DNA from 4 places in the Streptomyces sp. NPDC101227 genome. Region 1 is predicted to be linked to each of the others. Evidence: riboswitches for the same ligand, from Rfam matches in the RefSeq annotation. Region 1 holds a riboswitch; each other region holds the start of a gene.
The links. Region 1 has a riboswitch for cyclic di-AMP ahead of ACIRPT_RS09910 (transglycosylase family protein). Riboswitches for the same ligand answer to the same signal wherever they lie in the genome.
Positions count from the first base shown of each region.

Region 2: another riboswitch for cyclic di-AMP. It lies ahead of ACIRPT_RS16320 (NlpC/P60 family protein); the one in region 1 lies ahead of ACIRPT_RS09910 (transglycosylase family protein).
Region 3: another riboswitch for cyclic di-AMP. It lies ahead of ACIRPT_RS03745 (C40 family peptidase); the one in region 1 lies ahead of ACIRPT_RS09910 (transglycosylase family protein).
Region 4: another riboswitch for cyclic di-AMP. It lies ahead of ACIRPT_RS23250 (M23 family metallopeptidase); the one in region 1 lies ahead of ACIRPT_RS09910 (transglycosylase family protein).

Region 1 is NZ_JBIWOD010000004.1:71,195-78,204, forward strand. It holds gene ACIRPT_RS09900 (septum formation initiator family protein) at 1-35, opposite strand, end outside; gene eno (phosphopyruvate hydratase) at 188-1,468, opposite strand; gene ACIRPT_RS09910 (transglycosylase family protein) at 1,844-2,491, opposite strand; cyclic di-AMP (ydaO/yuaA leader) riboswitch at 2,499-2,708, opposite strand; gene ACIRPT_RS09915 (transglycosylase family protein) at 2,920-3,867, opposite strand; gene ACIRPT_RS09920 (cytochrome P450) at 4,232-5,548, opposite strand; gene ACIRPT_RS09925 (LysR family transcriptional regulator) at 5,604-6,479, opposite strand; gene ACIRPT_RS09930 (MFS transporter) at 6,634-7,010, shown strand, end outside.
Region 2 is NZ_JBIWOD010000006.1:269,147-276,156, forward strand. It holds gene ACIRPT_RS16310 (NlpC/P60 family protein) at 1-179, opposite strand, end outside; gene ACIRPT_RS16315 (hypothetical protein) at 413-766, shown strand; gene ACIRPT_RS16320 (NlpC/P60 family protein) at 1,024-2,190, opposite strand; cyclic di-AMP (ydaO/yuaA leader) riboswitch at 2,198-2,382, opposite strand; gene pcrA (DNA helicase PcrA) at 2,590-5,085, shown strand; gene ACIRPT_RS16330 (peptidoglycan DD-metalloendopeptidase family protein) at 5,160-6,917, opposite strand.
Region 3 is NZ_JBIWOD010000001.1:807,999-815,008, forward strand. It holds gene ACIRPT_RS03715 (adenosylmethionine--8-amino-7-oxononanoate transaminase) at 1-87, opposite strand, end outside; gene bioB (biotin synthase BioB) at 80-1,234, opposite strand; gene ACIRPT_RS03725 (8-amino-7-oxononanoate synthase) at 1,374-2,618, shown strand; gene ACIRPT_RS03730 (ATP-binding protein) at 2,806-3,234, shown strand; gene ACIRPT_RS03735 (LysR family transcriptional regulator) at 3,259-4,176, opposite strand; gene ACIRPT_RS03740 (LysE family translocator) at 4,265-4,924, shown strand; gene ACIRPT_RS03745 (C40 family peptidase) at 5,096-5,569, opposite strand; cyclic di-AMP (ydaO/yuaA leader) riboswitch at 5,573-5,773, opposite strand; gene ACIRPT_RS03750 (hypothetical protein) at 6,053-6,361, opposite strand; gene ACIRPT_RS03755 (ATP-dependent Clp protease proteolytic subunit) at 6,368-7,003, opposite strand.
Region 4 is NZ_JBIWOD010000009.1:328,668-335,677, forward strand. It holds gene ACIRPT_RS23240 (PP2C family protein-serine/threonine phosphatase) at 1-869, shown strand, start outside; gene ACIRPT_RS23245 (DUF2332 family protein) at 911-2,068, opposite strand; cyclic di-AMP (ydaO/yuaA leader) riboswitch at 2,562-2,695, shown strand; gene ACIRPT_RS23250 (M23 family metallopeptidase) at 2,707-3,885, shown strand; gene ACIRPT_RS23255 (aldo/keto reductase) at 4,004-4,945, shown strand; gene ACIRPT_RS23260 (hypothetical protein) at 5,028-5,330, opposite strand; gene ACIRPT_RS23265 (MrcB family domain-containing protein) at 5,624-6,724, shown strand; gene ACIRPT_RS23270 (PrsW family intramembrane metalloprotease) at 6,738-7,010, opposite strand, start outside.

The DNA.
Region 1 (7,010 bases):
AGCCGGGTCGCGGTCGAGAACCGGTCCGCGGGCACGTCGCCTCCCCTTCCGTCGTCCGGACGCCTTAACCACGTACGTCCCCGGCAACGGTACGGGACCGTTGCCGGGGACGCAGGAAGGCGGCTGCATTACCGCATCAGAGCCTGACCGTGCCGTCGGCCCTCGCTGTGCTCAGCGGTTCGGGGAACTACTTACCGAAGCGCGGGAAGGCCGAACGGCCCGCGTACACCGCCGCATCGTCGAGGATCTCCTCGATGCGCAGCAGCTGGTTGTACTTGGCGACGCGCTCGGAACGGGCCGGGGCGCCGGTCTTGATCTGGCCGCAGTTGGTGGCGACGGCGAGGTCGGCGATGGTGACGTCCTCGGTCTCACCGGAGCGGTGCGACATCATGCACTTGAAGCCGTTGCGCTGGGCCAGCTCGACGGCGTCCAGGGTCTCGGTCAGCGAGCCGATCTGGTTGACCTTGACCAGGAGGGCGTTGGCGGAGTTCTCCTCGATGCCGCGGGCGAGGCGCTCGGGGTTGGTGACGAAGAGGTCGTCGCCGACGAGCTGGACCTTGGCGCCCAGCTTCTCGGTGATGACGTTCCAGCCGGCCCAGTCGTCCTCGAACAGCGGGTCCTCGATGGAGACCAGCGGGTAGGCCGCCACCAGCTCCTCGTAGTACTCGGTCATCTCGGCGGCCGAGCGGTCCTTGCCCTCGAACTGGTACTTGCCGTCCTTGTAGAACTCGGAGGCGGCGACGTCCAGCGCCAGCGCGATGTCCTGGCCGGGGGCGTAACCGGCTTCCTTGATGGCCTCGAGGATGAGGTCGAGGGCCTCGCGGTTGGAGCCCAGGTTCGGGGCGAAGCCGCCCTCGTCGCCGAGGCCGGTGGCCAGGCCCTTGGCCTTCAGGACCTTCTTGAGGGTGTGGTAGACCTCGGTGCCCCAGCGCAGCGCCTCGGAGAAGGACTCCGCGCCGATCGGGGCGATCATGAACTCCTGGATGTCCACGTTGGAGTCGGCGTGCGACCCACCGTTGAGGATGTTCATCATCGGGACGGGCAGGACGTGCGCGTTCGGGCCGCCGAGGTAGCGGAACAGCGGCAGGTCGCTGGCCTCGGAGGCGGCGTGCGCGACGGCGAGGGAGACGCCGAGGATGGCGTTGGCGCCGAGCGAGCCCTTGTTGTCGGTGGCGTCCAGGTCGAACATCGCCTGGTCGATCAGCCGCTGCTCGGTCGCGTCGTAGCCGACGAGCTCCGGGCCGATCTGCTCGATGACGGCCAGGACGGCCTTCTCCACGCCCTTGCCCAGGTAACGGTTCGGGTCGCCGTCGCGGAGCTCGATGGCCTCGAAGGCGCCGGTCGAGGCACCGGACGGCACGGCGGCACGGCCGGTGCTGCCGTCGTCGAGGCCGACCTCGACCTCGACCGTGGGATTACCTCGCGAGTCGAGAATTTCGCGGGCTACGACGACGTCGATGGACGGCACGTTGTCTCCTTCGTGGGTGTCTGGAGTTCTGCAGCACGAGCCTAACGGGCCCGGGGAGGTCCGCTCGCCGTTGGCCCGCTCCGTGGGACGAAAAGAGGCCCAGATGCCCATTTCCCGGGGCGTTTAGGAGCATTGTTCGCTGCACAGGAAAAAGCGCGGGAAGCCGCTGGTGACGGGTTCCGGTGGCCCGGAGCGCGGCGCGGCGCGCGGTGTGGCGTACGCGGTGGCCTACGGAGTCGCGTATGCGGTCGCCGTAGGCAGTCGCGTATGGAGAAGCCCCGCCGCGGCGCGCGGGGGGAAGCGCGCCGGGCGGGGCCGGCTCGGGGAGGCAGCGGGCCGCTCGCTCGGGCCCGCGGGAGTCCCGGTGGGGGCGGCTCAGATGCTGAGCTGCTGGCCCGGGAAGATCAGGTTCGGGTTGCCGCCGATGACGGACTTGTTGTGGGCGTAGACCGTCTTCCAGGTGGTGCCGTGCGCCTTGGCGATCTTGGCGAGGGTGTCACCGGCCTTGACGGTGTAGTTGCCGTGGCCGTGCGCCTTCTTCGGAGCCGGCTGGACCTTCTCCTGCTTCGGCGCGGCGGGCTGGGTGTGCTTCGGCGCGGGCTGGGCCTTCTTGACCTCGGCCTTGGTGGAGGTGTTGAGGTCGGGGGACGGGCCACCGGCGGTCAGGTTGCCGGCGCCGGCGCAGGACCAGGCGCCCGGGCCCTGGATGGCGAGGAGCTTCTCGGCGGCGGCGATCTGCTGGGCCTTGGTGGCCAGGTCGGCGCGGGCCGCGTACTGGGTGCCACCGGCGGCGGCCCAGCTGGAGTTCGAGAACTGGAGGCCGCCGTAGTAGCCGTTGCCGGTGTTGATCGACCAGTTGCCGCCGGACTCGCACTGGGCGACCTTGTCCCAGGTGGCGACGGAGGCGGCCGAGGCGGAGGTGGCGCCCATCATCGGGACGGCGACGGCGGCACCGGCGACACCGGCGAGGGTGGCGATGCGGACGGCCTTGGACGGACGACGGTGCTTGCCCTTGTTCAGCATGGTTCGTTCGTTTCCTCACCGATGCCTACGAGGTGAGCTGTCGGGTTCGGGTCGTGTGAGTACCCGGCCGCGTGTGCAGCACACGCGGCTTCACCCCAAGCCGGTTGACCCGCTTTCACGGGTGGGGCCGGCACTTACCTTGGGTCCCCCGCTCCTGCCTTCGGCGCTTGCGCGTCGAGTGCCTGCGATCACCGGCAGGATTCGGCGTGTGATCGAAGGGCCCGCTTTGGCGAGCGGTCCCGACCGTAATCAGTAATCCGCTTGGTGTTCAAACCCCACTATCTGAACCAAGTTGACCGTTTTTGATCATCGGAGGCTCATATTTCCGCAGGTGGGCCGGGGTGCGGATTCCGGCCGACGAGCCGGACACCGCACCCCGGAACGAGACGCTTGTCTCACTTTCGCCAAAAGGGACGAACTGGCGGTAACTACCCTGCCGCGTGCCCGAGATCGAGCAGCTGACCTGGGTGGATCAGGTCCGCGTCGGCCCCGACGACCTTCTCGTTGCGGTCATAGAGCGCGGGCCAGCCGCCCGGCAGATCGTGGGTCTCGGCGATGCCTGACAGGGTGTCACCGGGGCGGACGGTGTAGTCGGCGGCGGGGGCGGACGGGTCCGCACCGGGGCGCGTGCCGGGGTCCGTACGGCGCTCCTCGCCGCCGCGGGAGGCGTGGCGGCCGGCGGGCCGGCCGTCGTCGCCCGCGCCCTTGCCGTCGCCGCCGTGGCTCTTGCCGTCCTTGCCGTGCTCGGCGTCCGGGCCCTCGTCGGTGCCGCCGCGGTGCTTGCCCTTGGCGGGAGCCTCCGGACCGGCGGGGCCGTCCTGGTCGTCCGTGTCGCTGTCGTCGTCGCCCGCGTGGGAGGGGGCGGACGGGTCCGCGGGGTCCGAGGCGTCGGGGGTCGACGGGGACGGCGTGGGCGACGCGTCGTCGGAGGGATCGCCGGAGGGATCGCCGGAGTGGTCGCCATAGGGGCCATCGGAGGAATCGTCCGACGGGCCGGAGCGGCCGGTGTCCGACGGGCCGGGCCGCGGGATGCTCGTACTGCCCGGGTCGACCTCCGGCGCCCGGCCGTCCTTGGTCAGTCCGGCGTTCACCGCGCAGCTCGGCCAGGCGTCCGGGCCGCGGTCGTCGAGGATGGACTCGGCGACGGCTATCTGCTCGGAGCGGCTGGCGAGGTCCGGGCGCGAGGCGTACGAGGTGCCGCCGTACTGCTCCCACATCTCCTGGGTCAGCTGGAGGCCGCCGTAGAAGCCGTTGCCGGAGGCCGCGCTCCACATTCCGCCGCTCTCGCACTGCGCGACCTTGTCCCAGGTCGCGGTGTCGGCGGCGTGTGCACCGCTCGCGGCGAACAGCGGCAGTGCGAGGCCGGCGCCGGTCACTCCCGCCGTGACAAAGATGGCCGGTGCCTGACGGGGGCGACGGTGTCGGCCGTTCCCGGAGCGCATGCGGTTGCCTTTCGAGCGGCGGAAGACGTGCTGGAGTTGTCTGCCGAACCGGCACGGTGAGGCGAACGGACGCGACGAACCATGCGACCCGTCGAACCCGTGCGGCCTGTCGAACCCGTGGCCGATTCGGTGGGTCGAAAGGTAGCCGGGGTCACGGGTAGTCACAAGTCGGTGTAGCCGAGATCACGCAGAGGTCACGCGGCTGACGTTCCGTCACTTCGCGGTCATAGCTGGTCAGAGCCGCCGATTCGGTACCTCCGGCCCTGACCGTCGACAGGCCGTCGGTCAGGGCCACCGGTCACGGCCGCTCGGCGGAAACCTCCGGCGTGAACTCCACCGGCAGCGACCGCAGTCCGCGCATGATGAGCCCGCCGCGCCAGCGCAAATCGTCAGGTTCCGCGGCAAGCCGGATGTCCGGGAGGCGGGTCAGCAGCGTGGCGAGGGCGGCCTGCCCCTCCAGCCGGGCGAGCGGCGCGCCCAGGCAGTAGTGGATGCCGTGCCCGTAGCCGAGGTGCTGGTTGTCCCGCCGGGTGAGGTCGAGGACGTCCGGGTCGGCGAAGCGTGCGGGATCGCGGTCGGCGGCGGCGAGCACCACCAGGACGGGGTCCCCCTCGGCGATCCGCTGCCCGCCCAGCGTCAGCTCCTCGGTGGCGAACCGCCAGGTCGCCAGCTCCACGGGGCCGTCGTACCGCAGCAGTTCCTCGATGCCGGTGGCGAGCAGATCGGTGTCGCCGGCCGCGATCGACTTCTGCAGCAGCTCGCGCTGGGCGGGGTGGCGCAGCAGCTGGTAGGTGCCGTTGCCGATGAGGTTCACGGTCGTCTCGAAGCCGGCGAAGAGCAGGATGAACGCCATCGCGGCGACCTCGTTCTCGGTGAGGTGCTCGCCATGGTCGGAGGCCCGGATCAGCGCGGAGATCAGGTCCTCGTCCGGGTCCGGCCGCTCCCCGAGGACCTCGCGCTTGCGATGGATCAGCTCGGCGAGATAGCCACGCATCTTCTTCACGGAACGAGCGACTCCGCCCCGCGGGCCCCCGCCGTGCCGGATCATCATCCCCGCCCAGTCGCGGAAGTCGTCCTGGTCCTCGCGCGGTACGCCCAGCAGGTCGCAGATCGCGTAGATGGGGAGCGGGAAGGCGAATTCATGGATCAGATCCGCCTCCCCGCGTTCCGCGAACCCGTCGATGAGGCGGTCGGTCAGCTCCTGTACGCGGGGGGCGAAGGCCGCGACCCGGCGCGGGGTGAACGCCTTGGAGACGAGACGGCGCAGCCGGGTGTGATCCGGGGGGTCGATGTTGAGCAGATGCGTCATGAGGTTGGCGCTGCGCTCGCCGGGGATGCCGACCTTGCCCTTGCCGTGTGCCGACTCGCTGTGGTGGACCGGGTTCTTGGAGAGCCGGGCGTCGGCCAGCGCCTGGCGCGCGTCGCCGTAACGGGTCACCAGCCAGGCCTCGACGCCACTGGGGAGCGCGGTCCGGTGCACCGGCGCATGCTCGCGCAGCCAGGCGTACGCGGGGTACGGGTCGGCGGCGAACTCCCAGGTGAACAGCTCGGGCCGGCCGACGGGGCAGCCGGTGGCGGGGGTGACGGGCGCGGGGGCGTCTGGCGTGTCGTGCACATCCCGACCGTAACCCGTGCCCCATACGGCGCATGCCGTCCCGTAGACCCCCGGTTCACCCCGGCGTCACGCCCAGCCCCTCCAGGAACGCCGCGGCCGCCGGCGACGGCCCCAGTCCGCTCCACACCACCCGCTCGGTACGCTCCGGCGCCGGCCGTACGCGCACCACGGCCAGCCCCGGCAGCCCGGAGGCGATGGCCTCGGGAACCATGCCGACGCCCAGCCCCGCCCGCACCAGCTTGGCCTGGAATTCGACGGTGGTCACCTCGAACGCCACCTCCGACGTCAGCCCCGCCGCCCGGAACGCGTCCTCGCGCTGGCGGCGGGCCTGTGACCCCGCCGCGTAGTCGACGAACGACTCCCGCGCCAGCCGCGACAAGGTGGTCCACTCCTGCTCGGCCAGCGGATGCCCCGGCGGCACCACCGCGACCAGTTCGCCGCGGGCCAGCTCCTTCTCCCGTACGCCCGCGATACGGGTGCCGGGCACCAGCCCGACGAAGGCGACGTCCAGCGACCCCTCCCGCACCTTCTCGATGAGCCGGTCGCTGATCTCCATCTGGAGGCTGATCCGCACCTGGGGGTAACGGGCCCGGAAGGCGCCCAGCTCCTGCGCGAGGTCGACGGCCGCGACGGTCGAGATCGCGCCCACCGCCAGCCGCCCGCGCACCTCCCCGGTCGCCGCCTCCACCTCCGCGCGGGCCCGCTCGGCCGCCTGGAGCGCCTGCCGGGCGACGGGCACGAACGCCTCGCCCGCGGCGGTCAGCCGGACGCTGCGGCTGGTCCGGTCGAAGAGCCGCGCGCCCAGCTCCTTCTCCAGCCGGGCGACCTGATGGCTGAGCGCGGACTGGACGACGTGGCAGCGCTCGGCGGCCCGGGTGAAGCCGCCCGTCTCGGCGACGGCGACGACATAGCGCATCTGCTGGAGCTCCATGCCACTCGATAGTAGGCGCCATCCATCGCATTCCGCGATGGATGGAATGAAAACTATGTGTTGGACTCATCGATACCTGAGGGCGGAGGGTAGGTCCTGCCCGCCGCTCCCGTGGCCGCGGGCGGTTTCCGGTACGTCAGGGGGAGGACCCGTCATGAAGCCAGGACCCGCAAGAAATCCGGCATATATAAGGAAGCCGGAGCCCGAGCCGCGCGCGGGGCTGGGGCGCGGCACGCTGCTGCTGATGTCTGTCGCCGCCGGTCTGTCCGTCGCCGGAAACTACTTCGCCCAGCCGCTGCTGGACCTCATCGGCCGCAATCTTCAGCTGTCGTCGTCCACCGCCGCCCTGGTGGTGACCGTCGCCCAGGTCGGCTACGGGCTCGGCCTGCTGCTCCTCGTCCCCCTGGGTGACCTGCTGGAACGGCGCCGGCTCGCGGTCACCCTGTACGCGCTCACCGCCGTCTTCCTCACCGTGACGGCGAGCGCCCCCAACGCCGCCGTCCTGCTGGCGGGCACCGCACTGACCGGCCT
Region 2 (7,010 bases), on a different contig from region 1:
GCCTGGCCGGTGCCGTCGAAGGCGGCGACGCCCGCGGCACCGGCAAGGGCCAGGGCGGCGGCCGTACGGGCGGTGCGGGCCGTACGGGCGGTGCGGGCGGTGCGGGCGGTGCGGGCGCCGCCCAGCGGTGCCGGCGGGTGCTGCTTGGTCTTGCGGTGCGACGCCACGGTGGCCGTCACTTCCTTCCGTACGGGCCGCGCATTCGTCGGCCGCCTGGAGTGAGGACGGTAAACCTGCACGTCACGGCATAGCGCCCAGTTGGCCGGAATTGACGGCTTTCGACCGCGAGTGGCGGGCGGATGAGCGAGTGTCCGCCGCGTACGGGGCCGTGCGCGGCCTGCCATGATCGAAGCGGCGATTACCGGCGCCCTGCCGGAAGGCGCGTGATATGCGGCGGATACGATCCCGCACTATGGACGTAGTAATCAATATCTTCGTCGGCCTGCACATCATCGGCATCGCCTCCCTGCTGGGCGGCTTCCTCACCCAGATGAAGGCGATGAGCGCGGGGGCCGCCCGCTTCGTGCCGGCCATGCTGCACGGCGCGCTGACGATGCTGGTCACCGGCATCGTGCTGGTCGGGCTGAACCAGGCCCAGGACCAGCCGGTCAACAACATCAAGATCGCCATCAAGATGGCCGTCCTGGTGGTGATCCTGGCGCTGGTCTACGTCAAGCGGGACGAGGAGAAGATCGCCAAGCCGCTCTTCGGTGCCGTCGGCGGGCTCACGATGGCCAACATCTTCATCGCGGTGCTCTGGACCTGAGACCGGCCCTGCGGAGTTCGGCTCCGGCCGCCCGGAACCCGGCTTCGACGCCCGCACCTCGGCTCCGGCGTCCACCCCGGCCCCCGGACCGGGCACCCGCTACATACGGCTCACCGCGCGGTCGTCCCTTCGAGAGGACGACCGCGCGGTGGCGTGTGGGGGGTGGGTCCGGGGCAGTTGTGCGGTAGGGGCCTGCGGCCCCCTTAGGGGAGCCCCGTAGGGGGCGAAGTCGTTCGAACCAGCCGCTCAGCCGCCGCTCAGGCCGGCCGCACGCTCCCGTAGATCGGGTCGTAGTAGATCGACTCCACCCGGACGTTGGCGCCCGGGTGCGGTGCGTGGATCATCTTGCCGTCGCCTATGTAAATGCCTACGTGGCTGATGTCGTCGAAGAAGAACACCAGGTCACCGGGCTTGAGGTCGCTGGTCGCGACCCGCTGGCCGACCTTGACCTGGTCCCACGTCGTACGCGGCAGATCGACCCCGGCCGCCTTCCACGCCGCCGCGGTCAGGCCCGAGCAGTCGTAGGAGCTCGGGCCGGTCGCGCCCCAGACGTACGGCTTGCCTATCTGGGCGCGGGCAAAGGCGAGCACCTTCTCCACCTGGGTGGAGCTGGTCGACCCGCCGCTGGTGGAGCCGCCACCGGTCGAGCCGCCGCCCGTCGTGCTGCCGCCGCTCTGGCGCTGCTGGCGCTCCTTCTCCGCCTGCTGGCGCGCCTTCTCGGCCTGCTGCCGCGCCAGCTCATCGGCCCGGCGCTTGGCGGCCGCCTCCTTCTGGCGCTCCAGCTCCGCCAGCCGCGCCTTCTCCTGCGCGGTCAGCCGGGACAGCAGCTGCCGCGCCTCGGCCAGCTTCTCCTGGACGGACCGCTTGGACTCCTGCAGCGAGGTCTGCGTCCTCTGGAGCTGCTCCAGGCTGGAGGTCGCCTTGGCCCGCTGCCGGGCGGCGGCCGCCTGCTGCTCCTGGTAGTCGGTGACCGCCTGCTTCTGCCGGCCGGTGAGCCGCTCCATCAGGTGCGTACGGTCGAAGAATTCCTGCGGGTCCTTGGCGAGCATCAGCTGCGTCGTGGGGTTCATCCCGCCGGTGCGGTACTGCGCGGAGGCGAAGGTGCCCAGCTCGCGCCGGGACTCGTTCATCTTCTGTGCGCGCTTGGCGGCGGCGTCGAGCAGGCCGTTGACGGTGGCGCGCTGGTGCTCGGCGCCCTCCTTGGCGGCGTTGTACTTCTGGGTGGCCACCTCGGCCTGACGGTAGAGCCCGTCGACCTTCTGCTTGACCTCTTCGATGGTGGGCTTGGGAGCCCTGGGGGCGGCGTCGGCGGACTGCGAGAGCAGGGTGACCGAGGCGAGGGCGGCAGTGGTGAGCCCGGCGGCCGTACGACGGCTCCCGGGCGAGGTGAGTATGCGGGTGCGCGGCTTGCGGTGCGACGCCAAGGCCGGCGACTCCTTCCGTGGACCGCCTACCGGGTTAGCTGTCGGGTTCGGGCGGTGTCGATGACGGAAGGCTTGCCCTACGGTCGATGCGTCCGCTGCTGGCGGCCGCACCGGCCGATTCACCCCGGTGGTGCTGGTGGGTCCCCGGCTCCGGGTGCCTGGTGGCAGGGCCGGACTCGGCGGAGGCGGCCCGTGCAGACGCTGTCGTCCGCGGGGAAACGGGCTGCCCGAGCAGGCACGGTAGCCAACTCGTGTGACTCCTGTGAAGGCTGATGTTCGATATGCCCGAAACCTTTTTGTGACCTTAACGCGATCTCGGGGATGCGGGCCGCGGGCCGGGGGCCGGATCTGGAGAGGTGGCGGCGGGCTGTCAGTGCGGCGGCCTAGACTCGGTGGGCGATGAGCAGCCTCTTTGACGACAGCTTCCTGGCGGACCTCGGCCCCAAGCACGAGGACGAGCCCCCGCCGCCCCCCGAGGACGAGCACGGCCCGGCCCCGGAGGAGATTCCCGCTGACCTCTTCGACGGAAAGTTCCACGGGAATTTCGACGCACCGGTGCCCCAGGAGGCGTACTACCGCGACGGCGCCGCCCGCCCCGTCGTCGACCCCGCCGCGCTGCTCGAGGGGCTCAACGACGAGCAGAAGGCCGCCGTGGCGCATCACGGCAGCCCGCTGCTGATCGTCGCCGGCGCCGGCTCCGGCAAGACCCGGGTGCTCACCCACCGCATCGCGCATCTGCTCGCCGAGCGCCATGTCCACCCCGGCCAGATCCTCGCGATCACGTTCACGAACAAGGCCGCGGGCGAGATGAAGGAGCGCGTCGAGGACCTCGTCGGGCCCCGCGCCAACGCCATGTGGGTCTCCACCTTCCACAGCGCCTGCGTCCGCATCCTGCGCCGCGAGTCCAAGAAGCTCGGCTTCACCTCGTCCTTCTCGATCTACGACGCCGCCGACTCCAAGCGCCTGATGGCCCTGGTCTGCCGCGACCTCGACCTGGACCCCAAGCGCTTCCCGCCCAAGTCCTTCAGCGCGAAGATCTCCAACCTCAAGAACGAGCTCATCGACGAGGAGACCTTCGCCGGGACGGCCGCCGACGGCTTCGAGAAGACCCTGGCCGAGGCCTATGCGATGTACCAGTCGCGGCTGCGCGAGGCCAACGCCCTGGACTTCGACGACATCATCATGACGACGGTCAATCTGCTCCAGGCCTTCCCGGATGTCGCCGAGCACTACCGCCGCCGCTTCCGCCATGTCCTCGTCGACGAGTACCAGGACACCAACCACGCCCAGTACACCCTCGTCCGCGAGCTGGTCGGCCCGGGCACGGACGAGATGCCCGCCGCCGAGCTGTGCGTCGTCGGTGACGCCGACCAGTCGATCTACGCGTTCCGCGGCGCCACGATCCGCAACATCCTCCAGTTCGAGGAGGACTACCCGGACGCCACCACGATCCTGCTGGAGCAGAACTACCGCTCGTCGCAGACGATCCTGTCCGCCGCCAACGCCGTCATCGAGCGCAACGAGAACCGCCGCCCCAAGAACCTCTGGACCGACGCCGGCGCCGGCCCCAAGATCACCGGCTATGTCGCGGACACCGAGCACGACGAGGCGCAGTTCGTCGCCGACGAGATCGACCGGCTCACGGACGCCGGAGACGCCAAGTCCGGCGATGTCGCCGTCTTCTACCGCACCAACGCCCAGTCCCGCGTCTTCGAAGAGATCTTCATCCGGGTCGGGCTGCCCTACAAGGTCGTCGGCGGCGTGCGCTTCTACGAGCGCAAGGAGGTCCGCGACGTCCTCGCCTATCTGCGGGTGCTCGCCAACCCCGAGGACACCGTCCCGCTGCGCCGGATCCTGAACGTCCCCAAGCGCGGCATCGGCGAGCGCGCCGAGGCCATGATCGACGCCCTCTCCTCCCGCGAGAAGATCACGTTCCCGCAGGCGCTGCGCCGCGTCGACGAGGCGTACGGCATGGCCGCCCGCTCCGCCAACGCCGTCAAGCGCTTCAACGTCCTCATGGAGGAGCTGCGCACGATCGTGGAGTCCGGCGCCGGGCCCGCCACGGTCCTGGAAGCCGTCCTGGAGCGCACGGGCTATCTCGCCGAGCTCCAGTCCTCCACCGACCCCCAGGACGAGACCCGGATCGAAAACCTCCAGGAACTCGCCTCCGTGGCCCTGGAGTTCGAGCAGGAGCGCGGCGAGGAGAACCCGGGCACGCTCTCCGACTTCCTGGAGCAGGTCGCGCTGGTCGCCGACTCCGACCAGATCCCCGACGAGGACGAGGACGGCAGCGGCGTCATCACGCTGATGACCCTGCACACCGCCAAGGGCCTGGAATTCCCGGTCGTCTTCCTCACCGGCCTCGAAGACGGCGTCTTCCCGCATATGCGCTCCCTGGGCCAGACCAAGGAGCTGGAAGAGGAGCGCCGGCTCGCCTATGTGGGCATCACGCGCGCCCGCGAGCGGCTCTACGTCACCCGCTCCACGATGCGCAGCGCCTGGGGCCAGCCCTCGTACAACCCGCCCTCGCGTTTCCTGGAGGAGATCCCGGACGACTATGTCGAGTGGCGGCGCACGGGTCCCGCCACGCCGTCCGCCTCGATGGGCGGGCTGTCGTCGCGCGGTGGCGGTGGCGGGGGAGGCTTCGGCGGGGGCATCGGGTCCTCGCTGTCCTCGTCGCGCGCCAAGGGGCCGAGCGGCTTCGCCACGCGCCGGGCCACGGACCGGCAGGTGGCCTCGCTGGCCGTCGGCGACCGCGTCACGCACGACAGCTTCGGCCTGGGCACGGTCGTCGGCGTCAAGGGCAGCGGAGACAACGCCGAGGCGACCATCGACTTCGGCGGCGAGAAGCCGAAGCGGCTGCTGCTGCGGTACGCGCCGGTGGAGAAGCTGTAGCGGTACGCGGCGGGGCCTCGGCGTAGCGGTACGCGGCGGGGCCCCTGCGGTACGTCAGCCGAAGTGGGCGCCGGTTAATCCGGGTTGAGGCCGTGGCTGTGCAGCCACGGAATCGGGTCTATCGCCGAGTCGCCACCGGGCCGTACCTCGAAGTGCAGATGCGGGCCGGTGGAGTTGCCGGAGTTGCCCGAATACGCGATCTGTTCCCCGGCCTTGACCGAACCGGAACGGATCTTGGTGCTGCTGAGGTGGCAGTACCAGGTCTCCGTGCCGTCGGGCGCCGTCACGATCGCCATGTTGCCGTAGGCGGAGTTCCACTGGGTGCGTACGGTGCCGTCGGTGGCGGCCATGACGGGGGTGCCGTAGCTGACCGGGAAGTCGATCCCGGTGTGTACGGACATCCAGTTCACGCCGGCCTGGCCGAAGAGCGCGCTCAGTCCGTGCTGGGTGACCGGCAGCACGAACTTGGGCCGCAGCGCCTCCTTGCGGGCCGCCTCCTCCTCCGCGCGCTGCTTGGCGAGGGCCTGGCGTTCCTTGAGGTCGATCCGCTCCTGGGTGCGGTTGGCGCGGTCGCCGAAGTCCCGGGCGTCCGCGCTGAGTCCGGCGAGCTGGGTGTCGAGCTTCGCGTTGGCCGCGGACGCCTTGACCGACCCGGGGTCTCCCGCGGCCTGGGCGGGCTTGTCGTCCTTCTTGTCGTCCCCGACGAAGCCGGTGACGGACGCGGCCGCGGCCGCGCACACGCCCATGGCGGCGACGGAGGGCACGGCGACGGTCAGCAGCGCCGAGCGCTTGGCGGTACGGCGGCGGCCCCGGCCGCGCACGGCCTTCCCCGGCGCCGGCCCGGCGACCCGCCGCGCGGCGGGGGCCGCGGGGGTGACCGGCATGGCCTGGGTCATCGCCTCGGCCACGGACGCGGCGTCGGGGGCGTCGGGAACGGGCTGGTGAGCGTCGTCGGGCGCCTCTGCGGGAGCCGGGATCTCGGCCTCGAACTGCACCGATTCGTAGGGCGTGGGGCCGGCCTGCGTGGGGATGTCGGCGATCAGGTCCCGGTCCGTCGTGGACCAGATCGCGGTGGCCTCGAAGCTGCCGGTGGCGTGATCAGTGGTGGCGTGATCGGCGGTGTCATGGCCGGGAGCGTCATGGCCGGCGGCGTCGTAACCGGTGGTGTCGTAGCCGCCGGTGGCGTAGCTGCCGGTGCCGTAGCCGTCGGCGCTGTACGTACCGGTGCCGTACGCGGGCTGCTCGTACTGCGGGTGCTGCGCGTACTGCTCGTATTCCGGATAACGCTGATCGTGCTGATCGTGCTGCGGGTACGGCTCGTGCCCGGCGTTCTCGTATGCGGTGTGGGCGTACGGGTCGTAGCCGTCGGGGACGCCGGTCTCGTAGCCGCCGGTGCCATGGCCATCAGGGGTGTAGGCGCCGGTCGTTGCGTAGCTGCCGGTGGCGTAGCCGAGGGCGTCGTACGTGCCCGTGTCGTAGCCGGTGGTGTCGTACTGACCCGTCTCATAGGTGCCGGTGTCGTAGGCCGAGGGGCTGTACGCGCCGCCGTTGTACGTGCCGGTGTCATAGGAGACGGTGCCGTACGCACCCGTGTCGTACGCGGCGGTCCCGTAAGTGCCGGTGTCGTACGTACCCGTCTCGTACGTGCCGGTCGCAGCCGCTTCGTACGTGCCCGTGTCATGGCCGACGGCGTCGTACCGGCCCGTGTCGTACGAGCCGGGGAGCGAGCCGAAGAGAGGGTCGCCGTCGTCGTACTCGGGGTATCCGGACGCGGAGTGCTGCTGCCCGTAGGAGTCATAGGCCGGGTAGCCCGATGGGTGACGGTCGTTCACCAACTTCTCTTTCGCCTCGGCAGCAGGAGAATTAGCGGCGACTGTACCCGGCGGTACGCAACGGCGACAATCTTCAACAGGTTTCCGACTCGA
Region 3 (7,010 bases), on a different contig from region 1:
GCGGCCGGGCATCGGCCCGTACGGATGCCAGACGTGCTGCCGGTCGAGTGAGAGGAGTTCCCCAGGGGTGAGGGCCGGCTCAGGCATTGGGCGGAAGGTCGGTACCGGCGCCGCGGCGGCGCACCGAGACCAGGTCCCGGCGGGTCTCGTCGGAGGGGGGCGCGGCGACCGTGGCGGCGGCGACCTCGGCGGCCGGCTCGGGTACGGCGTCCGTGCCCTGCTCCGCGTCCGTACGGTGCTCCGGCAGCGTCGTGGTGTCCGTGCCCTCGACCTCGAACCCGGCGTCCGCGATCATCGCCAGGTCGTCCTTGCCGGCCTGGCCCTCGCTGGTCAGGTAGTCGCCGAGGAAGATGGAGTTGACCAGGTGCAGGGCGAGCGGCTGCATGCTGCGCAGATGCACCTCGCGGCCACCGGCGAGCCGTACCTCCACGTCCGGGCAGACGAACCGGACCATTGCCAGGATGCGCAGCGCGCGCTGCGGCGTGAGGTTCCATTCCTTGGCGAGGGGGGTGCCCTCGAAGGGGATCAGGAAGTTCACCGGGACGGAGTCCGGGTCCAGCTCGCGCAGCGCGAAGACCACATCGACCAGGTCTGCGTCGCTTTCGCCCATTCCGGCGATCAGTCCCGAGCAGGCGGACATGCCCGCCGCCTGGGCCTGCTGGACCGTGGAGACCCGGTCGGAGAAGTCGTGTGTGGTGCAGATGTCGCCGTAAGTGGCTTCTGAGGTATTGAGGTTGTGGTTGTACGCATCGGCGCCCGCCGTGCGCAGACGTTCGGCCTGGCCGTCGGAGAGCAGGCCGAGACAGGCGCACACCTCGACGCCCTCGTTCTGCTCCTTGATGGCGGAGATGGTGTCCGAGACGCGGTCCACGTCCTTGTCGGTGGGCCCGCGGCCACTGGCCACCAGGCAGACCCGCTTGGCGCCGCCGGCCACCCCGGCGGCGGCCGCCTTGGAGGCGTCATCGGGCTTGAGCCAGGTGTACTTGAGGATCTCGGCCTTCGACCCCAGCCGCTGGGAGCAGTATGAGCAGTCCTCAGGGCACAGACCGGACTTGAGGTTGACGAGATAGTTGAGCTTGACCCGCCGCCCGAACCACTGGCGGCGTACCTTTCCGGCCGCGGCCACGACATCGAGCAGTTCGTCATCGGACGTCGCCAGCACGGCGAGCGCCTCTTCGCGGGTCGGCAACTCGCGCCGCAGTCCCTTGTCCACCAGCGTGTTCAACAGGTCCATGGCGTTGATCCTGACGTACGCCACCGCCCCCGGCCAAGGAGGATTCCCACAACACGGCGTGTTCGGGGTGTGTGTATCGCCACACCGTGGCCGTGCGGAACGACCGCTAACGTCTATCGACAGCCCACAATCGAGGCCGATGGACGAGGCCGCCAGACGAAGGACGCCGATGCTTCAGGACTCCGCCCCGTCGCCGCTCCGCGACGCCTCGCCCGCGACGCCCGCCGAGCCCTCCCGGCGGACGCGGGGCGCGGCCTTCGACTGGATCGACGAGGCGCGCGCCGAACGCCGGCGGGCCGGGCTGGTCCGTACGCTGCGCCCGCGGCCCGCCGACTCCCCGCTGCTGGACCTCGCCGGCAACGACTACCTGGGACTCGCCCGGCACCCCGAGGTCACCGATGGCGCGGCCCGGGCCGCCCGCCAGTGGGGCGCCGGCGCCACCGGATCCCGGCTGGTCACCGGCAGCACCGAACTGCACGCCCGGCTGGAGGCCGAACTCGCCGCGTTCTGCGGCTTCGAGGCGGCCCTCGTCCTGTCCTCCGGCTACGCCGCCAACCTCGCGGCCATCACCGCACTCACCGCCCAGGGCACCCTCGTCGTCTCGGACGCGGGCAACCACGCCTCCCTGATCGACGGCTGCCGCCTCTCGCGGGCCCGTACGGCGGTCGTCCCGCACGCCGACCCGGAGGCCGTACGCGAAGCGCTCGGCGGCCACGACGGCCGGGCGCTCGCCGTCACCGACTCGGTGTTCTCGGTCGACGGTGACGCCGCGCCGCTGACCGCCCTCACCGCCGCCTGCCGGGCACACGGCGCGGCCCTCGTCGTCGATGACGCGCACGGCCTGGGCATCCTGGGCGAGGGGGGCCGCGGCGCGATGGCGGCCGCCGGACTGGCCGGGGACGCCGATGTGGTGACCACCGTGACGCTCTCCAAATCGCTCGGCTCCCAGGGTGGCGCCGTGCTCGGCCCGGCGCGGGTCATCGAGCATCTGGTCAACACCGCCCGCTCGTTCATCTTCGACACCGGGCTGGCCCCGGCGGCGGCCGGTGGCGCGCTCGCGGCGCTGCGGCTGCTGCACCGCGAACCGGAGCGCGCCACCCGGGTCCGCGGGGTGGCCCGGGAGCTGCACGCCCGGCTCACCGCGGCCGGTCTGGTGGCCGTACGGCCGGATGCCGCCGTGGTTTCCGTACGGGCCCCCTCTCCGGAAAAGGCGGTCCGCTGGGCGGCCGATTGCCGGGAGGCGGGACTCGCGGTCGGCTGTTTCCGGCCACCGTCCGTTCCGGACGGGATCTCCCGGCTGCGGCTCACCGCCCGGGCGGACCTGACGAGCGAGCAGGTCGACACGGCGGTGGCCGTGATCACCGCGACCGCACCGCCGACCTGAGCCTCTCTGGCAGCCCAAATGCCGTCTTGTGTCGCAGAGTTCACCGCATTGGGCGACATATATCCGCACATCTCGGTGGATCGGCCGCAACACCGTCGGCAAGGGTGACACTCTGGCGCGCACAGCACCGGCCCGGGGCCCCGGCGGACATCCGCCACGGCCCCGGCGGGAAAGGGACGGCGTCACGATGGCAGACCACCAGGAATCCTCACTCACCCTGCCGAGCGCCCCGGCCTCGGTATCCCTCGCCCGCAGGCATGTGCTCGAGGTGCTCGCCGCATGGGGCCTGCCCGCCGACACGGAGTACGCCGACGCCGTCCGCCTGATCGTCTCCGAGCTCGCCACCAACGCCGTCCAGCACACCTTCGGCCAGTCCCCGACCTTCACCGTCGCCCTCCGCCTCGACCGCGCGCAGCTGCTGCGGATCGGCGTCACCGACAGCCACCCGCGCCGGCCGCGGCGGCTGCCCGCCGCCGTCCAGCAGGACAACGGACGCGGCATGGTCATCATCCGCTCGCTCGCGGCGGAATCCGGCGGCCGGCTGAGCGTCGTGCCCACCGCGTGCGGCGGGAAGACCGTCAGCATCGCGATGCCGTGGACGGTCGGCGTCCGCTGACGCGCCGCAGGGGCGCGTCACCCGTCATGGCGCCCCGGACTTGCGGGTGAACGCGCCGTGCAGCAGGGCCCGCAGGGTGTCCGCGGCCGGGGTGCCGCCGCCCGCGCGGTAGGCAACGGAGATCGTGCGGTGCAGCTCGGGCGGATCCAGCGGGCGGATGCCCAGCGGGGTCACCGAACCGGTCGCCATCATCTGCGGCACCACCGCCACCCCGAGGCCGGCGCTCACCAGGGCACACACCACCCCGTAGCCCGGTGACTCGCAGCGCACGGCCACGCTCGCCCCCGCGGCCGCCAGCGCCGCCTCCACCGCGCGCCGGTTGGGATTGGCCGGCGCCATGCTGACCAGCGGCTGCCCGGCCAGCTCCGACAGCGCCAGCCGCCCGCTGCCCGCCGACAGCGCATGCCCGGGGGCCGTGACCAGCACCAGCTCCTCGGTCAGCAGCGGCGCCAGCCGCACCCCGTCCGGCACCGGCACCGCCTCGCCCGGCACATACTCATGCGTCAGCGCCAGATCCACCTCGCCGAGCGCCACCGCCGTCATCTCCTGAGGTGGTACGAACTCCGTCACGCTCAGCTCCACATCCGGGTGGGCCCGCCGGAACGCGCTCAGCGCGGGCGGCAGCAGATGCGTACCGGCCGTCTCGAACGTGCCCACCCGCAGCCGGCCGCCCGACAGCCCCGCCAGCCGGGACAGCTCGTGCCGCGCCAGGTCCAGCTCGTCCAGCACCCGCCGGGCCCGTACGAGCAGCAGCTCACCGGCCGCCGTCAGCCGGGCGCCGCGGTGGTGGCGCACCAGCAGCGCCGTCCCCGTCTCCCGCTCCAGCTTGGTGAGCTGCTGGGAGAGCGCGGGCGCGGTGTAGCCGAGCCGCTCGGCGGCCCGGGTGATCGAGCCGGCCTCCGCCACGGCCACCAGGGCGGCCAGCCGCGTGGGGTCGTACACAGAGACCCGCCTCCCTTAAGAACCTCTTCAGGCTGACCCAGGAGATTGCCAATACCTATTAAAGGCTCCGACGGGCGATGCTGCTGTCATGGACGGACATCTGATGGCTTTCACCGGCATCGCCGCGGGCATGGTCGCCATGCCGGGCGCGGACTTCGCGGTCGTGGTGCGCAACGCACTCGCCTCGCGCCGGGCGGGGGTGGCGACCGCCTTCGGGGTCGCGGGCGGACTGCTCGTGCACACCGCGCTGGCGGTGGCCGGGCTGGCGGCGGTGCTGGTGGCCGTGCCCGCGCTGTTCGAGACCGTCCAACTCCTGGGCGGTGCCTATCTGTTGTATCTCGGCGCCCGTGCACTGATCGCGGTCGCCCGCCGCCCTGCGGCCGACCGGCAGGCGGCCGGCGCGCAGGGCGGGGCCCCCGGTCCGCACCCGACGGCCGGCCCCGGCACCGCGCCATATCTGCGCCAGGGCTTCTTCACCAATGCGCTCAACCCCAAGGCCCCCGTTCTCTTCCTCAGCCTGCTGCCGCAGTTCGTCCCGGCGGGGCAGCCCGCGCTGCCCCGGACCCTGCTGCTGGCGGCCATCGTCGTCGGCATGGCGGCGGTGTGGTTTCCCGCCGTGGCGCTGCTCGTCGACCGGCTCGGCGCCTGGCTGCGCCGTCCGCGGGTGTCCCGCGCCCTGGAGGCCACCACGGGAGCGCTGCTGACCGCCCTGGGCGGCATTCTGCTCGCCGAGCTGGTCCTCACCTGAGCCGCCGGGGCCGGCGTGAGCCCCCGGCGCGGGCGGCGCGGTTACCGGACCGGCGGCGGGCGGGAAGCTCCCGCACGCCGCCGCCATCAATGGCTCGCTCAGTTCGCCGGTCACTTCGCCAACGTACCCAAGGCCACTGACAATTGACCGTGACCTGCCGATCGCCGCAGGTCAGCCCACCCGCCCGTACCAGACGGCGGAGCTCCAGATCCTCTCCAGCCGGACCACCGCTCCCTCCTTCGGCGCATGCCAGATCCGGCCGCTGCCCGCGTAGATGCCGACGTGGTACACGCCGCGGCCGCCATGGAAGAAGACCAGATCGCCGCTTCTGCGCGCCGCTCGGGTGACATGGCTGGTGTCGTTGTACTGCGCGGCCGCGGTCCGTGGCAGCGCCTTGCCCGCGTGCTTGAACGAGTACCTAGTCAGCCCCGAACAGTCGAAGCGGTGTGGGCCTTGGGCGCCCCACTGGTAGGGGGAGCCCCGCTTCGAGGCGGCGATCCGCAGGGCCTTCGAGGAGACGGCGGCCGCCTCGGCGTCGGCGGTCGCTCCTGGCGCCACAGTGGTGCCCGTGATCGTGACCATCGTGAGGGCGGAAACGGTGCCGGCGCGTGCCAGCAGATGCGGCAGATGTCCACGCATGCTCATGCGCAACCCTTCGTCAGCCGCCTGCGAAGGGGGACCTGTCGGGTTCGGGCAGGCGAAGAGTGCCCGGCCGTGCGTACGGCTTCACCCCAAGGAGCCCTCGGCCACGAGTGCCGGGGCCCCGTCGTGCTCGGGTCCTCCGCTCCTGCCGATCCAACCGCGTCGACCTGACATCCGGACGGCGGCAGGATTAGGCGTCCGCCCGGACCGCCCCGTCGCGGTGGCGGGGCCTTGTCGTGGAGGGATCTTCACGCCGCCACCGCCCGAAATCCGGTAAGAAATGCGCTGCGTGACATTGGTCACATTTACACCGAATGGTGACTTATGTCGGTTTTCACGAGGTGGAGTCGGCGGAGGGTGAGCCCGGGACCAGGGGTGACGCGTCAACTGCCGCGTGACAACCGGGTGCGCTCTGCAAATCGTCGACTCCCTGTAACGAGCGCGTCTGTTACGCCGTACGGGCTCCTCGGCCGGGCGCGTGTCGGATCACGGCTCGGGCTGCGGCGGTACCGCGACCAGCCGGGCCCGGCGTTCGCCGTCCAGGACCCGCAGCGCCCGCGTCAGCGTCCCGGAATGCAGCTCGCTCTCGCCGCGCTGATGCATCAGCGCCAGCGCGTCGCGCAGTCCGGCCGCCTTGCCGACCAGTGCCTGAGCCGCGCGCAGGCCGCTGTAAGTGCCGTTTCCGCGCGCCGGATTGATCCGGCCCAACAGGTCCAGTACCTCCAAGTACCGGTCGATCACTTCACCCTCGGCCCGGGTCAGCGCGGGCAGCGGCGGCAGCTCCGGTGGCAGCACCTGAGTTCACCGCGCGCCGAGCTGGGCGGCCGGCTGCTTGCGGCCGCGGGTGAGGCCGTCGATCAGGCCGTACTCCTGGGCGCCGTGGGCGTCGAAGATCTTGTCGCGCTCGATGTCCCTGGCGATCAGTTCGCGCGGCTGTCCGGTGTGCAGGGCCAGCAGCTCCTCCAGTTTGTCGCGGGTGCGCAGCAGTTCCGTCGCCTGGATCTGCAGATCGGAGGCCTGGCCCTCGATCGGCTCGGGCAGTGACGGCTGGTGGATGAGGATGCGGGCGCTCGGCAGGGCCATCCGCTTGCCCGGCGTGCCGGCGGCCAGCAGCACCGCGGCCGCGGAGGCGGCCTGCCCCAGGCACACCGTCGCGATGTCGCAGGAGACGAACCGCATCGTGTCGTAGATCGCGGTCATCGCGGTGAAGGAGCCGCCGGGGGAGTTGATGTAGAGCGAGATGTCCTGGTCCGGAGCGGCGTGTTCCAGGTGGATGAGCTGCGCCATCACGTCGTTGGCGGAGGTGTCGTCGACCGTGGTGCCCAGGAAGATGATGCGCTCGCTCAGCAGCTTGGAGTACGGGTCCAGGGTGCGCACGCCGTCGGTGGTGCGCTCGGTGAACTCCGGCAGGACATAGCGGGCCGTCGGTCGCAGCATGACTGCT
Region 4 (7,010 bases), on a different contig from region 1:
ACAGCACGAAGGACAACACCGAGTCGGTCACCGAGGCCCTGACCGTCTTCGTCGTCGCTTTTCTCGCGCTCGGCATCAACCGGGTCGTCCGGCGCAGCGACGCCCGGCTCGCCTCCGTACGCGATGTCGCCGAGGCCGCCCAGCTCGCCCTGCTGCCCACCCCGCCCGACCGGATCGGCGGGCTCGCGGTCGCGGCGCGCTATGTGGCCGCGCAGGCCGACGCCCGGATCGGCGGCGACCTCTACGCGGTGCAGGAGACGCCGCACGGCGTACGGCTGATCGTCGGCGATGTCCGGGGCAAGGGGCTGGAGGCGGTGGAGGCCGCGGTGGTCGTCATCGGCGCCTTCCGGGAGGCGGCGGAACAGGAGGCCACCCTGGAGGCGGTGGCGGGCCGGCTGGAGCGGGCGCTGCAACGGGAGGGCGGGCGGCGCGCGGGGCTGGACCAGGTCGAGGGGTTCACCACGGCCGTCCTGGCGGAGATCCCGTCCGGCACGCACTCCGTACTGCGCGTCCTCAACCGTGGTCATCCGGCCCCGCTGCTGCTCGCCCCCGACGGCGGGCTGTGCGAGCTGAGCCCCGCCTCGCCCGCGCTGCCGCTGGGGATGAGCGAGATCGCGGGGTGGCCGGACCGGGTGGACGAGACGTTCTTCCCGGCCGGTTCGCTGTTGCTGCTGTTCACGGACGGGGTGACCGAGGCCAGGGACCGGGCCGGCCGCTTCTACGACGCGCCGGACCGGCTGCGCGGCCGTCACTTCCCGGGACCGGATGTCCTTCTGGACGTGCTGGTCGACGACGTCGCCCGGCACACGGGCGGGCCGCAGGCGGACGACATGGCGCTGCTGGCGGTGCAGCGGCCGCTGGGGGAGTAGCTCGTCCGGCGGGTGTGGCTAGATCGTCCGGCGGGTGCGGTTCATCCGGCGGGTGTGTTCTCGGTGAGCAGGCGCAGGCTCGCGCCGTCCGGGCCGGTGAGGGCGACCGGGCGCTCGTCCAGCGCGAGGGTCAGCAGGTGGGCGTCCTCGGGGCGCGGGGCGTGCTGGGCCGGGGCGGCGATCCAGGGGAGGACGGTGTGGTGCTCGTGGGAGATCCAGTGGCCGGGGCCGTCCCGCTCGGCGAGCAGCGACCGTACGAGAGCGGCGAACTCCTCGCGGCGGGCGAGCGGGAGGGTGCCCAGGACGGCCGTGTGGAAGATGACCAGCGTCGCCTCGGACGGGGCCTCGGCGGCCAGCGCGGGCAGCTCGTCGAGGAGATCGCCGCGCACGATCCGGGGGCGGGGCGCGGGGCGTACGGCTTCCACGGCGGCCGCGAGCCGGTCGGCACGGTCCTGGCTGTGGGGGCTGTAGGCGCCGTGGGCGCCGTGGCTCTCGTCCGCGGGCCAGCGCAGGGCCTGGAGCCAGCGGAGGTCGTCGCGTTCGGCGACCGGGTCGAGCGGGTCGGGGTCGATGCCGGCGCGCCAGACGATGTCGGGGAGGCGGGTGAGGGCTGCCGGCGCGACGGGGGCGGGGCCCGGGGCGTGGCCGGGGCCTGCGGTGCTCGTACGGCACACGAAGGTCACCGGGCTCCCGGGCGCCCCGAATTCCGTTCCGGGGCCCGCGCCGTCCCCCTCGTACCGGTAGCGGTACCGATCGGGCTGCAGGCACAGGCCCGCCGCCGCCCCGACCTCCAGCAGCGCCAGCGGCTGCGGCAGGCGGGCGAGCAGCGGCAGCAGCGTGGCGCAGTGCGCCGGTTCGCCGGTCCGGTCGGCGCGCCGCATGATGACGGCACGGACCTCGTCCCAGTGCCGGACGGTCCACTCGCGCCAGCGTCCGTAGGCCGTCTCGTCGCGCGGTCCCAGCTCGGCGTGCGGCCCGTCGAGATAGCGGACGGCGGCCAGGAGGAGGGTGGGCCGCTGTTTGTTCCCGGCCGGCAGCGATCCCGACAACAGATCGCAGAACTCGGCGTCGTGGCTGATCCGGGCGGTCAACTCCGCGTGGGCGTCGGACCGTCCCCGCGCCTGCTGCCAGGAGAACTCCCGGTACCGATCCGCCACTGTCTGCGCGCTGTTCACGACGTTGACCACGTTGACGACCATGATCCGACGTTACTGCTCTCACGCTGCGTAATGAGCGGGCACCCCTCCGCATAACAACTGACGCACAATCACCGGAAGATCGTTTAGCCGGGCCCGGTCAACTCGCCCCCTTTGTGACCCTCGTGGGCGAAAAAGTCCATGCCAAAGCTCATGCGGAGCGCATACGGATTCCCCGGAAGGCTTGGAAAATGGCGGCGATCTCTATTACTGTCCGATAACGGAGCGCGGTCGTCCCAGCCGTCGCAGAGGCGGCGCCGCGCGCCTACGCCGAATCCCGCAAGCGCACGCCATGCACGTCGCACGTCATCACGGCACGCAGGAGCACCCGTACGGATCGAGCGCATGTGCACGGACGGGCGCCAGTGGGCACTGAACATCGCCGACCGGCACCGCACCGCACGACCGCTCGTTCCATGCGACCCGCGCCCCCGCGCCGCCCGTGCTGTCCGCGTCATCTGCACCATACGCACGATCCGCACCATCTGTACGGCATGCATGAACTGCACCGAGGGAACCGGGGAACCACCACCTTGGGGTGAATCGGACGCCTCCCACCAGAGGCGCCCGTAGGAGACCTTCCTGCTCCGAACCCGTCAGCTAACCCGGTAGGCGTGAAGGAAGGAAAGGAGTGCGCCCCAGTGGCGTCCAACAGGCCTGCCCCCGAGGTTCCGTCCGCCGCCCACCTCGATGACCGGGGTCCGTTCGACGACGGAGGCCGTTTCGAGGGCCCCGGAGTCGTCTACCAGGGCGGCGTCCGCGACCGCGAGCGCGACGGCGCGCGCGACGGCGACGGACCGTGGGAAGAGTGGAACCCCACCGAGGAGTCCGTCCGGTCCGTCCGCGGCAAGCACCGGGTGGCCAAACAGCGCGGCGGCGGACTCGCACGCAGCGGTACGGTCCTGGGCGTCGGCGTCATCGCGGCGGTCGGCGCGGGCGGCATGGCATCGGCCGAGGGCCGCCCGCCGGTCCCGATCTCCATGCCCGACATCGGCGGCATGGCCCACGACATCGCCGAGAAGCTGCCGGACGCCGAGTCCCTCCCCGGCATAGGCGGCCTCATATCCGACTCCGGGCCGTCGGGCTCCGGTACGGGCGCCGACTCCTCGTCCCCCCACGCCGCCGGCCCCCTCTCCCAGGCGGGCCTCACCCAGCACGAGGCGGCCCAGGGCACCGGCGCCGGCGAGGCGCTGCGCCACCGCATCCTCCAGCAGGCCGACGCGCAGCAGGGCGCCGCCGAGCAGGAGCAGCGCGAGGCCGCCGAAACCGCCGCCGTCGACCGGGCCGAGAAGGACGCCACCGCGCACCACGCCGCCGCCGAGAAGGCCGCGGCCGCCAAGCGGGCGGCGGAGCTCGAGGCCAAGCGGCAGGCGGCGGAGGCGGCGCGCAAGAAGGCCGAGGCCGAGCGCCTCGCCGAACTGGCCAAGAGCTTCATCACCCCGGTGGCCTCCTACACCCTCACCGCCAGCTTCGGCCAGGCGGGCGACCGCTGGGCGGCGGACCACACCGGGCAGGACTTCGCCGCACCGACCGGCACTCCCGTCAGGGCGGTTCACTCCGGCACCATCACGCAGGCGGGCTGGGCCGGTTCGTACGGCTACCGCCTCGTCGTCACCCTCGACGACGGCACCGAACTCTGGTTCTGCCACCTGTCGTCCATGGTGAAGACCTCCGGCAAGGTCAGCACCGGCGACGTCATAGCCCGCGTCGGCGCCACCGGCAACGTCACCGGCCCGCACCTCCACCTGGAGGTCCGCCCGGGAGCCGGCGATCCGATCGACCCGATGCCGTGGCTGCGGGACCACGGGCTGAACGTCTGATGTGACGGGGGGGGAGGCGAACAACCTCCCGAAGCGACCTGCCGGAGCACCTCCCGGGAACAACATCCCGGAGCAGCTCCCGGGAATAACTTCCCTCCCCCCAACGCTGCAACAACGCATGACCGCAACACGCACCCCCCTCGGCTCGCTCTCCGTCTCGCCCCTCTCCCTCGGTGGCAACGTCTTCGGCTGGACGGCGGACGAGGCCGAATCCTTCGCCGTACTCGACGCGTACGTGGCCGGCGGGGGCAACTTCATCGACACCGCCGACGTCTACTCGGCCTGGGTCCCCGGCAACCAGGGCGGTGAGTCGGAGACCGTCATCGGCAACTGGCTGGCCTCCCGCGGCAACCGCTCCGACGTCGTCATCGCCACCAAGGTGGGCGCCCGCCCCGACCTCAAGGGCCTGTCCGCCGCCACCATCAAGACCGCGGTCGACGCGTCCCTCACGCGCCTGCGCACCGACTACATAGACCTCTACTACACCCACTACGACGACGAGTCCCTCGAGGTCGGGGAATTCCTCACGGCCCTCGACGACCTCGTCCGGGCCGGCAAGGTCCGCGAGATCGCCGCCTCCAACATCTCGGCGAAGCGCCTGGAGGAGTCCCTGGCCTTCTCCGCCCGCGAGGGCGTGGCCCGTTACGTGGCCCTCCAGCCCCACTACAACCTGGTCTCCCGCGACACCTACGAGGGCGAGCTCGCCGACGTGGCCGCCCGCCACGGCGTGGCCGCGGTCCCGTACTACGCCCTCGCCTCCGGCTTCCTGACCGGCAAGTACCGCCCGGGCACCACCGTGGACAGCGCCCGCTCCACAGGCGCCGCCCAGTACCTGTCCACCGACCGTGGCCCCCGCGTCCTCCAGGCCCTCGACACCGTCGCCGCCGCCCACGACGCCGAGGTCGCCACCGTCGCCCTCGCCTGGCTCGCCGCACGGCCCACGGTCGCCGCCCCGATCGCCAGCGCCCGCACGGTCGCTCAGCTCCCGGCCCTCCTGGCGGTCACCGACCTGACCCTCACAGAGACCGAACTGACCCTCCTCAACGAGGCGTCGGCGTAACGGCCCGACCTCCTCGACCTCGACGCGCGGACGGGGCCGGCGGCACCTCGGCCCCGCCGGCCCCGTACCCGCCTCGACCCACCTACCCCCGCCGATCCACCACCGCCCACGACGCCACGGCAACCCCACCCGCCACCGCAAACACCGCGGGCCAGGCCCCGATCTTCTTGGCGAGGGGGTGGGAGCCGGCGAAGGCGGCCACATAGGCCCCACCGAGCCCCGCCGCCGTGGGCCCACCGGCCTTCCGCAGCCACTCCCTGCCCGCCACGGCCCCCGCCGCAGCCAGCACCACACCGCCTAGTGGCCGCTTCTTCGTCCAGCGGGCCACGCCATAGCCGCCGATGATGCCGCTTGCGGCCACTATTGCGGTCGGAACTCCAGCCATCACCACAACCTCCTCATCAAGGGACAAGCCGTCCTGACTTTACGCGCGGTGGATCGGAGGGAGCGGGGCGGTCGACCGTCCGGCCGGCCCATCTAGATGGCTGGTGGTCTCGACGTCGCGGACAATGTGGCCGTCAAAAAGACCCAGGTCCCTTAGGCGGAAGGCACACTCGAGGAAGGTGTTGCTACTGAGGTCCCGTACCGCATCCCAGCTGGTCCATGAATGCTGCTGGAAACCATCGACTTGGCGTGAACGTCATCCGTGACCCGTGGAGTCTCGTTAGTTTTTTGGCCATGGGTATACGCGATCTCCTCCTCGACGTGGCGGAAAAGTTCGACACCACGCTCACCACTACGAGCGGGAACCCGGGCCAAGACGTTTTGAAGGATGCAGGCGCTCGTCTGGCAGGCGCCCTGCCCTACGGCATGAAGGCGGAGGGGCACGGTGGACAGGGCGGGGCCGCGGCAACCCCGTGGATTCGGGTGTTTGATCCGGCTTCCGGGGGCCGCGGCACGAATGGGCTGTACCTCGCCTACATCTTTGCGGCAGACCTGGAGTCCGTTGCGCTGACGCTTCAACAGGGAGTCACCGTGTTCAGGGAGCAGCTGAACACAACTGGGCAGGGGCTCCGTACCCACTTGGCAGTCAGGGCCCAATCGTTGCTGGCCGAACTCCATCGTGGGCTTGTCGCGGACTGGACCGACAGGCCACAGTTCAAGGATCGCGGTTGGCGTCCCCGCGCGTATGAAGCCAGCAGTGTCGCTGCGCGCTGCTACGAGATCAGTCAACTCCCGAGCGAGGGCGACCTCTGCGCGGACCTTGGCAACATGACGACGATCCTCAAGGCGGCCCTTGATGTGGAACCGCTGATTGAGGTGGTGAGTAAACCCAGCGGGCCCATAGTGGAGTACACCGGCCACGCCCATGGCACGTACAGGGGGCTGGAGGGGTTCCGCCCCAAGACGGGCGACGATTACGTCGTACAGATCGCCGCACGTGAGGAGCGGAGGAAGCAAGTTCACGAAGGCCTGATTCAGCGATTCGGACCGTACATCCTGGGGCGAGGTTTCACACCGGTCACGGAGCAGGTGCACCCACGCGATCTTGTACTTCGGGCAAGTGGCGCCGAATGGCTGGTAGAGGCCAAAGCGGTGAAGAAAGGCAACTCCACTCAGGCGGTACGCGAGGCAGTCGGCCAGCTCTTGGAGTACAGCCACTTCTGGTACACGCAGAAGAACGAGCCCAGGCCGCACCTCTTGGGGCTTTTCTCGGAAGACATTGGCGTCTACGCCAGATATCTCGAACACCATGACATCGGGTCGATTTGGTGCACGACGGAGGGGTGGGCGGGGTCTGCCTCGGCGGTCGCATGGGGAATGACGGACGGGAACTAACCGGACGGGGCCGTCAGGAGTCGTACGGGCTCGCTTCATCGAGGCGATAGGACGGCTGAGCGGTCGGGAAACGCGGCAGGGGCGGCCAAGCCCGATGCGTACGCATCAACGCCTCCGCCAACGCCCCCTGCGCCCAAGGCTGATACCCCCAAAGCTGCAGCAGCAGCTCCTGCTCCCGTGTGCTGAAGTCGCCGGCAGGCCCCGTCAGATGGGCCCGCCGCCGGTGGAAGGACAGGGTCGTGGCCAGGTTGGTGTATTCGGCTACCGCTCGGGCGGCGGTGGGGCC